2 regions of the Brevibacillus sp. AF8 genome follow, and region 2 is predicted to be linked to the other one. Evidence: predicted binding sites of a transcription regulator. Region 2 holds the regulator's gene; the other holds the start of a gene.

Region 1 (8,195 bases), on a different contig from region 2:
CCTTTTGCACGGGGTAGGGGAAGAGCGAGCGAAGGCATTTGCAGGACTGGGAATCAACAGCATTGGCGATTTGCTGGAGTATTTCCCGTCTCGCTATGAAGATTACCGTGTGCGCGATTTGACTGAAGTAAAAGACGGAGAGAGGGTCACGCTGGCAGGTACGGTGTACGGCGAACCCTCTGTTCGTTTTTTTGGAAAAAGAAAATCACGACTGTCCGTCAAGGTTGTCATGGACCGTGTCGTGGTGACGGCTGTCTGGTTCAATCAGACGTTTGTCAAAAGCAGGCTGTCGCCAGGCAAGGAAATACTCGTCACGGGAAAATGGGACAAGCACAAGCTACAAATCACAGTGAGCGAAATGACAGAAGTAGACTCCGAACGCGCGACAAAAAGAGGCGAGCTCGCCCCTGTCTATCCACTTGGCGGGGATGTGACGCATACACTGCTGCGCAAAACCATTCAACAGGCGTTGCGTCAATATGGCAAGGAGATACCTGAGATCCTTCCTGCGGATATCGTGGAGCGCTACCGATTGATGCCGCGGAAGGATGCCTTTCATTCGATTCATTTTCCTGAAAATGCGGAAGATGGTCGTCAAGCGCGGCGACGGATTATGTTCGAGGAGCTTTTCTTATTCCAGTTGAAAATGCAAACATTGCGCAAGATTAATCGGCAGCAAACGGAAGGCGTTGCTTTGGCGATTCCGATGGAAGAGGTCCGGGAATTTGTCAAAGGGTTGCCGTTCCCACTGACAGATGCGCAGAAACGAGTAGTAAAAGAAATATTGGACGACATGCGGGCCCCTCATGCGATGAATCGATTGCTGCAAGGGGACGTAGGCTCGGGGAAAACCGTTGTAGCCGCCATCGCGCTGATTGCTGCGGTGAAAGCAGGTTATCAAGGAGCGTTGATGGTACCGACGGAGATTCTCGCCGAGCAGCATGTGCAGTCGTTGACGAAGCTCCTATCCGATTACGGCATTCAAGTTGCGCTCTTATCGGGCTCGCTGACGGCGAAACGTAGACGCGAAGTCATCGGCTCTCTGCAAATGGGGTTAATCGATGTCGTAGTCGGTACCCATGCGCTCATTCAAGAGGATGTCTTTTTTTCTCGTCTTGGTCTCGTGATTACGGACGAGCAGCACCGATTCGGTGTGGAGCAGCGGCGAATTTTACGGAATAAAGGCTTGTCCCCTGATGTCTTGTTTATGACTGCAACGCCAATTCCGAGAACACTGGCAATTACGGCATTTGGCGACATGGACGTTTCTACGATTGATCAAATGCCTGCGGGGCGCAAACCGATTGAGACGACATGGAAAAAGCATGATCAGTTTCCGGCTGTGCTGGAGCAAATGCGGGATGAGCTACGAAAAGGACGACAGGCCTACGTGATTTGTCCGCTTATCGAGGAATCCGAAAAGCTCGATGTGCAAAATGCGATTGATGTACATGCTCAGCTCACACACATTTTCCCTGAATTCGGCGTAGGCCTGATGCATGGGCGACTGCCCGCGAAAGAAAAGGATGCCGTCATGCAAGCCTTTCTTGCCGCAGAGCACGCTGTCCTGGTCAGTACAACGGTCGTAGAGGTCGGTGTGAATGTGCCGAATGCTACCTATATGGTCATCTATGATGCGGAGCGGTTTGGTCTTGCTCAGCTTCACCAATTGCGCGGGCGCGTAGGACGTGGCTCTGAACAGTCATATTGTGTGCTGATCGCCGATCCGAAATCCGAGATTGGAAAAGAGCGGATGCGTGTCATGTGCGAGACGACGGATGGATTTGAGCTGTCGCAGCGCGATTTGGAATTGCGCGGACCGGGTGATTTTTTTGGAACCAAGCAGAGCGGCTTGCCGGAGTTTAAAGTCGCTGATTTATTAAGTGATTACAAAGCGCTGGAGGTAGCGAGACAGGAGACGGTCAAGCTGGTAGCAGAGGACTCCTTCTGGCGTGACGAAAAGTATCACTGGCTGCGTGACTATTTGAAGAATGAGGGCGTACTCGACGGTGTCGTCTTCGATTAAGAAAGGAAAGTCTTCCCACGTTCAAGCGCGTGTGAGAAGGCTTTTTCTTTTGTGGGGTGAAACCTTAAGCAAGCTCTCGACGTCTATCCTCTGTAAGGTAAATTTTTCTAGGAAGCGAGGCGAGTTTTTTGTCTTTGCGAAAAATTCGGGGAATGAGTATGTCCATTGTGTTCGCATTGCTTATCATGACAGGATCCGACTTCGCGCAAGCAACTTCCACGGACAGTCGGATTGCTCAGACTGGCCCATCTCATACGACTAGCCAAACGACAAAGGAATGGAAGCAAAAGGAACTGCCTTACGACTACGCGGCGATGAAAGAAGACGTGGTTATACAGCTAAACGATGCACCACAGCTCCGCTCTCCTCGAAGAACGGTTGTGGGACCTGCACCACAGGCGTACACTATCTTTTTTAAGGAAGCCGTGAACCGTGGAACAGTCGAAGAGGCCATCCGCAAAAATGCCCAGGAAGAGACCAAAAAAGAGGATTTGGGTTTCGTGGAGCCGATTTTTACGTTTCACTGGGTGCACGACCGTCAACTGCAATTGCTGGCTACCCTTCCTGAGCTTGCCAAGGACAGAAGCTGGACGGAATATGTTGTCAGCGTAGCAGGAGCGAAGAAGGTAAAGGGAACCGTCTTTGGCGATACAAATGATTTCTCGGCGGTGGTGTTTGCTCCGTCTCAGATTTGGCGAGTCTCAGTCGATGGCAAGGTGAAAGAGAAAATGACGGACTTTGCCGTCAGGACTCCCATGCAGTTTATCGACCCCGAGGAACGGTATGTGCTACTGGAGCGATTTACAGAATATTGCGAGTGCGATGCCCGTTTCGCCATGCTGTATTCGATTTATGACACACAGACAAAAGAGCTGACTGCTTATCCAGTGGAGCTGACTGACAACTACAGCGGTGCAGGCGATTTCATGGCAGATCGTCGCGGCTTCTTTTTCGCTCATCCACCGAAAGGGACAGAAGTACCGAAAAGCGAGTTTGCCATTCGTGTCAAGGTAGATGGATACGTACATGGAGCCAGCTTTAGCCATGATCGCAAGCATGTATTGATGGCAGTGGGCAAGACCGAACAGAAAAAGGACCTCGATCTGATCGTGTACGATTTGGAGACTGGAAAAGAACGGCGCCTCCCAGGTGTCATCAAAGGATGGGTTCCAACAGACGAGATGAATGGGCAAGTCCAGCCCGTTAGTTTTATGGATGGTGGACGTTACGCGACGTTTGAAATGAGAACAGAGGAAGATAGCTTCGAAGAGCTTCGTCAACGCTACGATTGGCAGTCAGGCAAGGTGATCAGCTGGAATCCACCGGTTCCCAAAGAAGCGTGGTCTGGCTATATTCAGTCGACGGATGGCGCCTATCAAATGTATTGGAATGCAGGAGTGTTTAAGGGCGACGTCAAACTGATGGAAATGAAGCCAGAAGCGGTATGGATTCCAGGCACTCACCATTTGGTTTATATCGATTGGGAAAAAGCTGAACAAGGGGCGGAGTCCGTTTCGTCGCTCTTCCTGTTCGATGCCGATCGTAAGCAACAATCTGTGCTGGTGAAAGGACTGCCAGCAAGTGTATCGATTCTGGGAGCGAGCAACGATGGAAAATGGCTCTACGTCACGACTCCGGACGCATTTGCCCCTTAAGCGTCATATTCCGTTGCCAGCATCGATAAAATGATCAAGGATTCGTAAGTATCGCCTGCTTTTAGGCAATCGCGCAAGGTGCCCTCTATGTGAAACCCTTCGGATACGTAAAGGCTGCGGGCGCGGTCGTTCGTTTCTTTTACATCCAGCCAGAGCCGATGGGCCTTTTGCTCGATAAATGCCCACTGCTTGATCTGACGCAGGATGTTGCGACCGTAGCCGTTCCCCTTTGCTGCGATTGTGATACGGATGAGTTCAATACTTTGATGAGGATTGGTCAGCCCGGCGATGATGACGTAGCCGACGGGGTGGCCTGTTTCTTTTTTCTCGGCAATCATATGGAGGATGTCCGGGTCGCCAAGAGCGTTATGGTGCCGATCTGCGCTCCACGGAATAATGAACGGGGCATTCTCTGGTGCATTTTCTACTTCGCATACGAAAGGAATGTCTGCCGGTGTAGTTCGGCGCAAGTGGATGGTCATGCGTGTATCTCCTCTTTCATTTAACATTGGCTTACCATAATCAGATTGCCGTCGGGATCGCGGAAGTTGAACCAGTGGCCATGCTGGATAGGGGTGACGACTTCGACTCCGCTCTCTTTGAGAAAGGCATAGGAGGCTTCGATATCCAGTGTGTTGAAATGAAACAAGGGGGCATCATCTGTGATACGCTTCGGAAAGATTTTGCTGTCCAGGACGAGTGTCAGTCCACTTTGCAAAGGAATGCAGTATATATGCCCGAACATAATTTCACCGTCTATGGGAATGCCCAAGAGACGGCAGTACCAGTCGCGTGCGCGCTCGATGTCGCTGACGGCTACAAAAATAGCTCCGATTTGGGGGAGCAGAGGGGAAGTCGTTGTCATGTGATAGAGCTCCTTTCAATAGGCGTTTTTTTCACAAGATCGACCCGTCATCATCGTGCACGAAATGTCGGATCGCCCGATTTTGCATCTGCTATTCTGAGGAGGAAAGGGAGGTCATTACCATGGATTTGCTTGTAAAGCTGAATGAGGCTCTGGACTACATCGAAGACAATTTGACCAGCGAGATTGACTATAAAGAAATCGCCCGGGTAGCTTGCTGCTCCGAGTATCACTTCAAAAGAATGTTTTCTTTTCTCGCTGGTGTTCCGCTATCCGAGTACATCCGGCGTCGGCGCATTACGCTTGCAGCTTTTGAGCTTGCGGACAGCAACGAGCGGATCATTGACATTGCGATCAAATACGGATACGGATCGGCTGATTCCTTTGCCAGAGCTTTTCAGAATGTGCATGGAGTCACTCCGACAGAAGCCAGACATATCGGCCAACCCTTGAAGGCTTATCCACGAATGACCTTTCATCTATCCATAAAAGGAGGCAGTGCCATGAACTACCGCATGGAAGAAAAAGAGGCATTTCGTATTGTGGGTCTGAAAAAAAGAGTCCCGCTGATTTATCGTGGAGTCAATCCAGAGATTGCGGCTATGTGGGCTTCATTAGATAGGGAGACGATCCAGCAGCTGAAGTCGCTATCCGATATCGAACCACTAGGACTGATCAGTGCGTCCACGAACTTTTCAGAAGGTCGGCTGGAATATGGCGAGCTCGATCATTATATCGGCGTAGCCACTACAAAAGCTTATCCAGACAACCTGGCAGTACTTGAAGTTGCTGCTTCCACCTGGGCGGTCTTCGAAGCAGTGGGTCCTTTTCCCGATACGCTGCAAGATGTCTGGGCCCGGATTTATTCGGAATGGTTTTTATCCTCTGGTTATGAACAGGCTGAGGGTCCGGAGATTTTGTGGAACGAAAATAAAGACACTTCATCCCCAACCTTCCGAAGCGAAATTTGGATTCCTGTCGTGAAAAAGTAACCCTTTATTGGATTCGCTCTCGCTTGCGGAACACCTACCGATGTGTGCTTATCCGAGAGGAAATAATTACTAGCTTTTTTTTGCGCGAGACAGGCATAAAAACGAACGTTTGTTTGCTATAATAAGAACAAAGCAACAAGGGAACATAAGTTCTTATTTAGGGGATGATCGTATGTCCAATGCGAACAAGCGGATCGTATTTTTGATCGACATGCAGAGCTTTTATGCCAGTATCGAGAAAGGGGCCAATCCAGAGCTGCGAAACAAACCGATTGTCGTCGCGGGTGATCCGGAGCGGCGCAGTGGAGTCGTGCTGGCAGCGTGTCCGATTGCCAAGTCATACGGAGTGGTCGCGGCCGAAGCGCTGTGGCAGGCGCAGCAAAAGTGTCGCCAGCTCGTCGTTGTTCGTCCGCGCATGGAGATGTACATTCGCATCTCCATGCAAATCACTCGCATATTCGAGGCATTTACCGACAAGGTGGAGCCGTACTCGATCGACGAGCAGTTTCTCGACGTGACAGGCAGCGTTCACCTGTTTGGTGATCCGATGCAGATGGCTGCACAGATTCGGCAGCGCGTCTGGATGGAGACAGGAATCAACTGTCGGGTAGGCATCGGGGAGAACAAGGTATTGGCCAAGATGGCCTGTGATAATTTCGCCAAGAAACGGGAAGAAGGCGTTTTTTGGCTCAAGCGGGAAACGTTAGCGGATACGCTCTGGAAGCTTCCGATTGAAAAGCTGTTCGGCGTAGGCTCACGCATGAAGCGTCATTTTCATCGAATGGGCGTCTATCAGATCGGGCAGCTTGCAGATATGAGGCCAGCCATCCTCACCCGGCATTGGGGAGTAAACGGGGAAGTGCTGTGGCGCACGGCTCACGGAATCGACGATTCACCTGTGGCTTTGGATTCCTATGATTCACAAAAAGGGATCGGTCATCACATGACGTTGCCGCGGGATTACCATACAGCAGCGGAAATCAAAGTGGTGCTTTTAGAGCTGTGCGAAGAAGTGTGCCGTCGGGCGAGGAAAAAGGAGCTGATGGGCTCCGTTCTGTCTGTGGGCTGTCGTGGAGCTGATTTGGCTGCTGGAACGGGCTTTGGACGGCAGATGAAGCTCACGGAGCAGACGAATGATGCCATGACTTTGTACGAAGCGGCCTGCTTTCTGTTTGACCGCCACTGGCAGGAAACGCCCGTCCGCAGTATCGGGGTCAATCTGGGGCAGCTTGTCCCTGACAACGTGGTACAACTCAATCTGTTCACGGACAATCACAAGCGGCGTTCGTTGGCACAAGCTATGGATGATATCCGGACCCGATACGGTCAGGACGCCATCCTGCGCGCCACCTCTGTATTGGAAGCAGGACAGGCGAAAGAGCGTGCACGTAAGATCGGAGGACACTACAAGTGACGGAGCCGATGGTGTCTGACGAGCAGGAAATGATACGCCAGTATATTTTATTTGGCATTTTGTTTCGGGCGGTCATGGCCGATCTGGGGCAGATGCGGATTGTGCCGTTGAAGTTTTCTTATCAGATGATGTTCAATGAGCTCTCGCGGTGGGCGGAGCGGCAGCATCACCAGCTGCGTCGCATCCTGCGGCAAAGAGGGTGCACAGTCGTCAGCTCACGACGTCAGGGACATATGTATGTCGTCCACTATCGACAACGCGGGTATGTGCGAGAAGCGATCTATACGATTGAGGTATTGCGGGCAGAGTGTCAGGAGCTCGTCCATTTATGGACCCGATATGAACAGCGAGGAGAGAACAAGCAATGAGGGAAAAACGCGTGTCCAAAAAGGAAAATGTATTCGTGGCCAGTCGGTTTGTGCTGCCGGAGCATCGGGAAATGTATTTGCGGATCAAGGAAGAAGAGCGCCGCTATGTACCACCCGAGCTGGATCAGGAGCAGCTCAGCGCCTTGAGCGAGCTGGTATGGCAGGCGTTTCAGACAGAGAGTATCCTGACACTGACCTATTATGACGGGCGAGAGCCGCGACGCCTGTCTGCCCACATTATCCATATTGATCAAGCGGCGAGACGCCTCAAGCTTCGGGCAGGCTCCGAGATTCACTGGGTTCCTTTTGCCCGATTGCTGCATGTGGAGCTGGCAGCGAGCTTCTAAATCGAAGAAATGCAGGTACATGATGGGCAAGATATGAGAATTACTCAGGAAATCGGCAAAAATAGGCCTCTTTTTCAAAAGCAAGCGGCAAAAAACAGCGTGCCGCGTTGAAACGGTGTGTGCGAGGAAGATGTGAGATTCCTGAAACGAAAAGCGGTCAAAAACAACCGTTTTTCGTGTTTTTTTGGCTTACACGGATTTTGCCAGAAGGGAGGTTTCCCTGTATTGTTAGATTATCTTTTGAAGCATATATTTGACGGATAGAACAAAGGAGATTTTGCATGCTAGCACAAGAAATGGGTGTCATATTCACCAAGCACGCCGATCAAATTACTTCCAAGCGTTGGGGAGAATTCATGCAACAATTGGAGGAAAAAGGCCTGTACGTGCTCATTGAGACAGACACGATCGGAAGAGTGATGAGTCCATTGGGCGGATTGATGCCCATGCCGTGTAAAAGTGAGACGCTCCATATTGTGACAGCGGATGAGCTGGAGCAGCGCGGCTTGCCGCTCGGTCACCACATCG
Region 2 (8,195 bases):
AGGTTCACAGCATCCTCTAATCATTAAGGATATGATTTGTCCAATACAGTGGACAAGTTTTTTACGCAGGTTTTGAAAACCGATTGTTTCGGGAGTGGAGCAGCGAGAGTGTCCCTTTACTTTTCCTGTTTTTATCTCCACTTCCTCAGCGTATACATAGATTTTGTTGTCTTCCCTTTCTTTTCCTTTCTGTTTCTTATGATGTTCCACGTATAACCCTCCCTTTAACAGCATCGTTAACACAGTTTATGAAAGAGAGGCTGCTTTGAAATGGATGATTGACAAGTAACAGAAGCACAAATGGCAGGACGTATTTTTTCTCTTTTCCATTCAGAAAAATCATGAAGTGATAAAACATTTACAGTCCATGGAAACTGCTATATAGTTACAGTAATGAACGTGAAAAGAGGTTTTGATTGAGTATGATGAAACTGATAATCGCTAAGTAAAATTCGAATGAATTTTATATGGGAAAAGGTCAAATGAAGGGCGCCCCTTTGTTTCTTTTTTATACCTTTTTTCAAAAGCGATTAGAAGGCATTGTATCTCATTTAAACAAATTTCACGTTTGAGCACGGTATCTATTCTGTTCGGGATAGGTATCTTCATCACAACGATTAATTTGACCATGAGAAGAGAATTCTTCTTGTGGTCTTTTTTATTTGGAAAGAAGGGATTGCTGAAGAGGAATGAATGATGACAAACAGCACAAACAATGGAATGGGAGGTTTTTACATGGGTGAATATCGATTGATTAGCGACTACAAGCATATCGAAACATACAAGGAAAGCTTTAATGACCTTGCCAAGCAGATCTTTCAGCTCGATTTTAAAGAATGGGATAACAAGGGTTTTTGGAACGACAACTATGTTTGCTATTCCTATTTGGATGGGGAACAGGTTATTGCGAACGCTTCTGCCAGTAAGATGCTCGTGACATGCAATGGGAAAGAGTATAAGGCACTTCAGATCGGAACGGTCATGACGCATCCTGCCTATCGCAACCAAGGCTTGGCAGCGAAATTGATGAATCATATTCTTGAAACACGTGAGAAGGAATACGATTTTATATATTTGTATGCCAATGATACCGTGCTCGATTTTTATCCGAAGTTCGGGTTTGAGAGAGCACTGGAAAGTAGTTTTCGTTTATTGGCGTCCGATCTGAAAAAGCAAGTGGGACAAAAATCGGTCTTGCGTAAGCTGGATGTCGATAATGAGGCTGATTTTAATATTATGAAGGAATTTGCTGCTAAAAGAATCCCCGTTTCATCGAGACTAGGCGTGAAGGATAGCGAGCATCTGTTGATGTTTTACTTTTTGCTTGTTTTTCGGGATGCGATCTATTATCTCGAAGAGGAGGATGTGATTGTCTTATTTGAACGAGAAGACGACCAACTGCATGTATTTGATCTTGTAAGCAAAGAACCAGTTGATATAGAAGCGGTCATCTCTCATTTGGTAACGGCTGAGACTTCAAACATTCAATTTCACTTCATGCCGGATAGTGAGAATAAAAAGATCCAATCTGCATGGATGACAACGACCGATGATGTCTTATTTGTTCGACCCTCGTTAAAAATAGAGGCAGAACATTTTCGTTTTCCGCTTACTTCACACGCATAGAAGGTTTGAAATGACGCGTCAGGTGAAACAGTAAAAATAGAAGAGAAAAGCAGGCATCCAGGGAAGGATGTGAGGGAAAAGCATGTGCGGTCGTTTTACTCTCGTAACGAACTTGGAAAAATGGAAGGAACGGTTCCAAATCGAAGTCATTCCATTTGATGCAAAGCCACGGTACAATATTGCACCGGGTCAGTTCATTCCAGCGATTATTGCAGATCGCGGCGAACGGCGTATGGGTCAGTTGAGATGGGGGCTAGTACCGTCGTGGTCTGCCGATGAGAAGAGCAGCTACAAAATGATCAATGCGCGTTGCGAGACATTAAATGAAAAGCCAGCATTCAAACAGCTTTTCGCCCGAAAGCGATGCATCCTTCCTGCCGACAGCTTTTATGAGTGGATGAACACCATTTCAGGGAAACAACCGATGCGGATCATGTTGAAAACCGGGGAACCATTCGCTTTTGCTGGCCTGTTTGATACGTGGACGAATCAAGAGGGAGAAAAAGTACATACCTGTACGATTGTTACGACAAAGGCGAATGAGCTCATGGAGAATATTCATGAGCGAATGCCTGTCATCTTAAAGAAAGATGGCGAGGACTTATGGCTTGATCGGGAGAAGTATGATCGGTTGCAGCTCCAGTCACTGTTTACCCCCTATGATTCCAGCGAGATGATGGTGTATCCGGTATCTACCAAAGTGGGCAGCCCCAAAAATGATGATCCTTCCTGTATTGAAGAAGTAGAGGTCGGCTCTTTGCTTGAAGATTAATCCTTTCGTAGGAGATGAACTCTTTCACGTAATTCCTGTTCGGTTAACGATTCCAATTGCAACAAGGCCTCATATGGATCACTACCTGGAATATGAAAGTATCGAGCAAATGCAGGCTCGGTTTTGATGCCGCTTTGCTTCAGAGCTCTGATGTGTTGGTATGCATCCATGCCCCCTATTTCTAGCAATCGTGCTTCGATGTCCATATGACGATAGGCATTTTGCTTTTCGACAGCTAACGGTTGAGCAAACAATTCAAACCAAAAGTCAGCTGTGAAAAAAGAGATAACGCACGTGGGAATACTTTTTATATCTAGTTGAGTCACTTCAAATCCAGGCAAACAGCCAAACGCTTTACGAACAACCTGCTCAAACTGATGCAAATCATGACTCTCGCAAATAATATCCAGATCACTTCCTACAACGTCAATGTTCAATGGGATGGTTCCGGCAAGCACTGGACGGTAATCGGATAGTACTTCCATGAGGTGCGTCTGTTGAATTGCTTCCAACGCCGCTTTTTGGCGTATTGTTCCTCTGCCCAGGTAAGAGAGATCATGCCAATTTCTCATGAGACAACCTCCATGTCTACTTTCTTTTAAAATAGTTTAGACAAAAGTGAATAAGTACGCAACGAAATCGGTAATCACTCGTATACCTAAATGAAGGGAGTGTAGTGGATGGAAATATTTTTGTGGGTCGTAGTTGTGTTATTGTTCTTGCTTAGCATCGCAGGAATTTTCTTACCCGTTTTACCTGATACGATCTTGCTGTGGGCGGGCTTTTTACTCTATCACTTTTTTATTGCAGATCCGGGAGCGGGATTGCCGGCATCCTTTTGGTGGGGAATGGTCGTTCTAAGCATTCTACTTTACGGTGCTGACTTGCTGACGAACATGTACTTCGTGAAAAAGTATGGGGGGTCAAAATGGTCGTCCATTGCCGCTGCGGTCGGAATTATCCTCGGGATTTTCGTGTTTCCACCGTTTGGTATGCTGATCTTGCCGTTTGTATTCGTCGTTATCGTAGAGTTAATGGTGCAGAAGCAATCGATGGAGCGAGCAGTGAAAGCAGGGGTAGGTTCACTGATCGGATTTTTGGGCAGTGCGGTCGTAAAAGTCATCTTGCAAGTTACGATGATCATCTGGTTTTTTATCGCCAGATAACATATAGAAAACGAAAAGGACAGCCGAGGCTGTCCTTTTTTACGTGGAAACTAGTGAATGAGGCGATAGACACCGATGACTTTACCGAGAATGGTGACATGCTCCAGAATGATCGGTTCCATTGTGGCATTCTCCGGTTGGAGTCGGAAGTGGTTCTTTTCTTTGAAAAATCTTTTGACGGTCGCTTCGTCTTCTTCTGTCATGGCTACGACAATGTCACCATTGTTCGCTACGTGTTGTTGGCGAACAATGACGTAATCTCCGTCGAGAATTCCGGCATCAATCATACTGTTCCCGGAGACACGCAGCATGTAGACCTTGTCTGAAGTCACGATATTGTCTGGAAGCGGGAAGTATTCTTCCACATCCTCAATGGCTGTAATCGGTTGTCCAGCAGTTACTTTTCCGATTACGGGCACACGGACGACAGAGTCTTCGAAATTGTCTTGAAAACGATCTTCATCTGATAGCAATTCGATGGCGCGAGGTTTGGTAGGGTCTCGACGAATGAGGCCTTTTTTCTCTAAACGTGCCAAATGACCATGTACCGTTGAGCTGGAAGCGAGTCCGACAGCCTCTCCAATTTCACGTACAGAAGGCGGATATCCTTTATCACGAACTTCCTTTCGTATGAACTCGATGATGGCTTGTTGTCTACTCGATAATTTTGACATAGAAAGACACCCCTGATTTCTCGAACATATTTTCCTATATTATACCATGGGAGCTTGCGTTCGACAAACATAAGTTCGATTCATTGTTGACATGAACATACGTTCTCATTTATTATGAGTTTACAAAAGGACAGAACGTATGTTTGTAAGGGGGCCATTATCATGAATTCATCGACAGTACGTAATCGTTTCGAGAAAAAAGAAGAACGTCGTGTTCGTTTTGGTATCACGAGAGGTCAAGCTCTCTTGTTTCTTATTACATTTATTCTCTTTTTTTACTTGTTGACCGAACTAGTGTTTGCTTCTTCGCCAATGGAGGAGCCACAAGGCATTGAGGTAACCGTACAATCCGGAGATAGCCTATGGTCGTTAGCCGTTCGCTACTCAGATCAGCATACAGATGTTCGTGACTATATCATAGAAATCAAGGAAGCGAACGGTTTGGATAGCAACAGGATTTACCCGGGTCAGACTCTGATCATGCCTGATATGCCGTAAGTGTTCGGCTGTCTTGCGGGATCATTCGAATGTGGTATAATGAAGCGGCACTACTACAGAGTGGGAGGAACCAGCAGTGGTATCTGACGCAGAAATTAAACGCATTAATGAATTGGTCAAAAAATCTCGCGAAGAAGGTTTGACTGAAGAAGAAAAGCTCGAACAAAAAGCATTGCGCCAAAAGTACATTGACGCCGTTAAGCTTTCATTGAGAGCTAATTTGGATTCCATCCGTTATGTGGAAGACCTTGAAGAAAATAAGCCAAAACAGTAAGATAACAATTACTGATACGACAGACATCCTCGCTTGACGCTAGGGTGTCTTTTTCTGTGACATACATAACGCTTTGATTGCCAGGGAGGGAAAGCGATGGCGTGGATAGCTGTAGCGGTTGGAGGAGCAGTTGGCTCTCTTTTGCGCTACCTATTGTCTTTGCTTGCGAATCAGCCGGGATGGCCATGGGGAACCTGGATCGCCAATGTTTGTGGATCGTTGATCATCGGCATCTTGTTCGTGCTGGGGAAAGAACGTGGCATATTATCTCCAACACTCTATCTCTTATTTGCAACGGGGGTCATGGGAGGATTTACGACTTTCTCTAGCTTTTCCTTGGAAGTGGTCACTTTTTGGGGAGAAGGCCACCTGTTGCGTGGCACTTTGTACGCTCTTCTCAGTTTGGGAGTCGGGCTACTTTCTTGTGCGGTTGGAATATGGCTGGGTAGGCAATGGTCCTGATACGTTCAATGGACACGATACATGTGAGGGGGAATGAAGGTGAGTACACAGCATCGTGATTATGAATGGGAACAAAAAAAGCTGGATGAAACAATTTCGGCGATTGACGAAGAAATGGAGCAGCTTCGCAATGATATTCGCGAGGCGACAGATGACTATGTGAAACAGGTCGTTAACTATAAAAAGGCAAAGGATTTGCGTTACCTGGAAGATCAGGGGCGAGAGAAGCCTTATTTCGGCAGAGTGGACTTCTTGAAAGATGAGATCTACGAGCTGGATCAGGTCTACATAGGAAAACGGGGAATTGTACGCAGCGATACGTTTGATTCTGTCGTCGTGGATTGGCGTGCGCCTATCGCCAGTCTTTATTATTCCGGTGAGAGCAAAGACGCGTTTTATCGAATGGGACGAGAGATCGTGCGAGGTGAAGTTCGCTTAAAGCGTAATTTTGCGATTGAAGACGGTAAGATCGTCGGCATCTATGATGGAGCGGTAAAAGAAACGATTAACCGCGAAATGGGGCATCCTGACGAGTTTTTGCAAGAGGGCTTCATTGATGAATTTTTGGCAGCCAATCTGAATCAGGCGAACGATAGCAGGCTAAAAGACATCGTCGCTACGATTCAATCCGAGCAAAATGATATTATCCGGGCGGAAAAAGAACGGCCCATCGTTGTGCAAGGAGTAGCGGGGAGCGGAAAAACGACCATTGCGCTGCACCGACTCTCCTATTTGATATATAACTATCAGGATTCCATGATGTCCAAAAAATTCATGGTGTTCGCACCAAACCGGATGTTTCTTACCTATATATCCGAGGTTTTGCCTGAGTTGGGAGTCGATGACGTTCAGCAGTCTACCTTTGTGGATTGGGCAGCGCGTCTCGTGAAACCTCTGCTGCCAAAAGGATGGAGAATCGTGAGTCCGGATAAGCCTCTGCAATTGTTCTTTGAAGAGGGGCAGGATGAGCGCCAGCAAGAAATGACGCGAAACAGGCTTCGCTTCAAAGGATCGCTCGCTTGTCGGGAGGCGCTGGAGCAATATATCCGGCATATCGTCGAAACGAGAATTCCTTTTAAGAAACTCAGCTTTTTATACAATAAAACGAAACAAGTCTTTTCCATTCCGGGTGATTTTATTCGCCAATGCTTCCTGGAGCAATTCGCCAATATGCCGTATCATCGACGGGTAGAAGCTCTTCGTAAGCATTTGAAACAAGAAATGAACAAGCAATTATTTGCCCATTTGCGAGAACGAAAAGTCGATTTGGACAAAGAAGGCTTGTACAAATTCGAGAAAATGCTGGAGCAAATCCTGGATACGTACCTGACTTCATTTCCAAGACTGGAAATTTTCGCAGCTTATCGCGAATTGATTGCTGACGAGGAATTGCTGCGCAAGCTCGTACCTGCTGATATTTCAGACGAAGTGGTGCGTGATGTGACGCAGTCAAGTGCTGCGCTGTTTGCAGAGGAGAGATTGGAGCCGGAAGATATCGCTCCACTGCTATACTTGCAGCATATTGTTGAAGGAATGAATAAAGCGGAGCATTTTGATCATACGGTCGTGGATGAAGCACAAGACTTGAGTGCGTTAGAAATAGCCGTCATTGCATTGGCAACCAAGCGAAACTCGCTCACAATCGTGGGAGATATTGCGCAAGGCATTCATAGCTACCGGGGGATTCATGCCTGGGAAGAGTTGACGAAGGGGATTTTTGCCCAGCTGTTTCCTTCCTATTATACGTTGTCGCAAAGTTATCGTTCGACAATTGAGATCATGCGCTGCGCCAATGAAGTGTTGCGGCAAATTGAATTGCCCGAGACGGTATTGGCAAAACCGGTTTTGCGACATGGTGAAAAACCAATCATGGTCAAGGCTCGTTCACGAGCGCAACTATGGGAGGACATCTCTTCACGTGTGGCTGCCTACCAGTCGGAAGGCTTCAAAACGATTGCCATTGTAGCGAAAACCATACAAGCGAGTAAAAAAGCCCATAAAGGCTTGCAAGACAAAATAGCTGATCTGACTCTGTTAGGCAGCAAGGATAACCAATTTCCCGGTGGCGTAACCGTCATGCCTGCTTTTTTAACAAAAGGCTTGCAGTTCGATGTGGTCATTATACTGGATGTGGATGCCTATCAAAATAATGAATGGGATGCGAAACTGTTGTACGTCGCGATGACACGTCCGGTCCATCGGCTTGTTATGACGCAGGTTGATGATGTTTCTTCACCGTTGCTGAAAGATTTACCGACAGCGCTGTACACCATGGCTACTGACGAATAAGAATCGACTCATCAAAGAAAACCCTCTGCCTGTAAAAAGCAGAGGGTTTATCTGTACAATCTTAGTGGTCGCCTGTGTTGCCTTTGGAAGGGTTGGTAATCACAAAACCTTCTTGCGGCAAGAAGAGGTAATCAATGACAACGCCATCCAGTAATGGCTCATCTTTTTTCACGATCACATCGATCTCTTTGTCAGTCGAGATCACCACATCTTCTTCTGTTGGCTTGTCCAGAGCGAGTCCGTAGTGGGCATGATCACCATGAGCGTGAGTAATATAAACGCGCAGTTTCAATTCTTTGTCTTCTTCTTGCTGGATAATTGGAGCCAATTGTTTGGCAGCGTTACGAGTGATTTTTAGTTTCACAGGTCAAATCCCCTAACTGTATGTAAGTTACCCTTCCATCTTAGCAAGAGGGAATTCAGGATGCAATGTT

The links. Region 2 encodes LexA, which represses DNA repair genes until DNA is damaged. Its sites were predicted from a motif close to CGAACATATGTTCG; they were not measured.
Region 1: KB186_RS06935 (DNA polymerase IV) is a predicted target of LexA. The motif match lies at 5,641-5,654, and genes of this name have one in related genera.

The regions. Positions count from the first base shown of each region.
Region 1 covers NZ_JAGQDN010000003.1:138,120-146,314, reverse strand. The annotation lists gene recG (ATP-dependent DNA helicase RecG) at 1-2,026, shown strand, start outside; gene KB186_RS06955 (hypothetical protein) at 2,185-3,681, shown strand; gene KB186_RS06950 (GNAT family N-acetyltransferase) at 3,678-4,163, opposite strand; gene KB186_RS06945 (VOC family protein) at 4,184-4,546, opposite strand; gene KB186_RS06940 (AraC family transcriptional regulator) at 4,669-5,538, shown strand; gene KB186_RS06935 (DNA polymerase IV) at 5,711-6,952, shown strand; gene KB186_RS06930 (YhjD family protein) at 6,949-7,320, shown strand; gene KB186_RS06925 (YolD-like family protein) at 7,317-7,667, shown strand; gene KB186_RS06920 (hypothetical protein) at 7,949-8,195, shown strand, end outside.
Region 2 covers NZ_JAGQDN010000001.1:636,908-645,102, reverse strand. The annotation lists gene KB186_RS02415 (YncE family protein) at 1-210, opposite strand, end outside; gene KB186_RS02410 (GNAT family N-acetyltransferase) at 736-1,626, shown strand; gene KB186_RS02405 (SOS response-associated peptidase) at 1,709-2,398, shown strand; gene KB186_RS02400 (DUF4269 domain-containing protein) at 2,395-2,970, opposite strand; gene KB186_RS02395 (DUF456 domain-containing protein) at 3,079-3,564, shown strand; gene lexA (transcriptional repressor LexA) at 3,615-4,238, opposite strand; gene yneA (cell division suppressor protein YneA) at 4,401-4,736, shown strand; gene KB186_RS02380 (DUF896 domain-containing protein) at 4,813-5,010, shown strand; gene crcB (fluoride efflux transporter CrcB) at 5,107-5,472, shown strand; gene KB186_RS02370 (HelD family protein) at 5,512-7,761, shown strand; gene KB186_RS02365 (HesB/IscA family protein) at 7,823-8,125, opposite strand.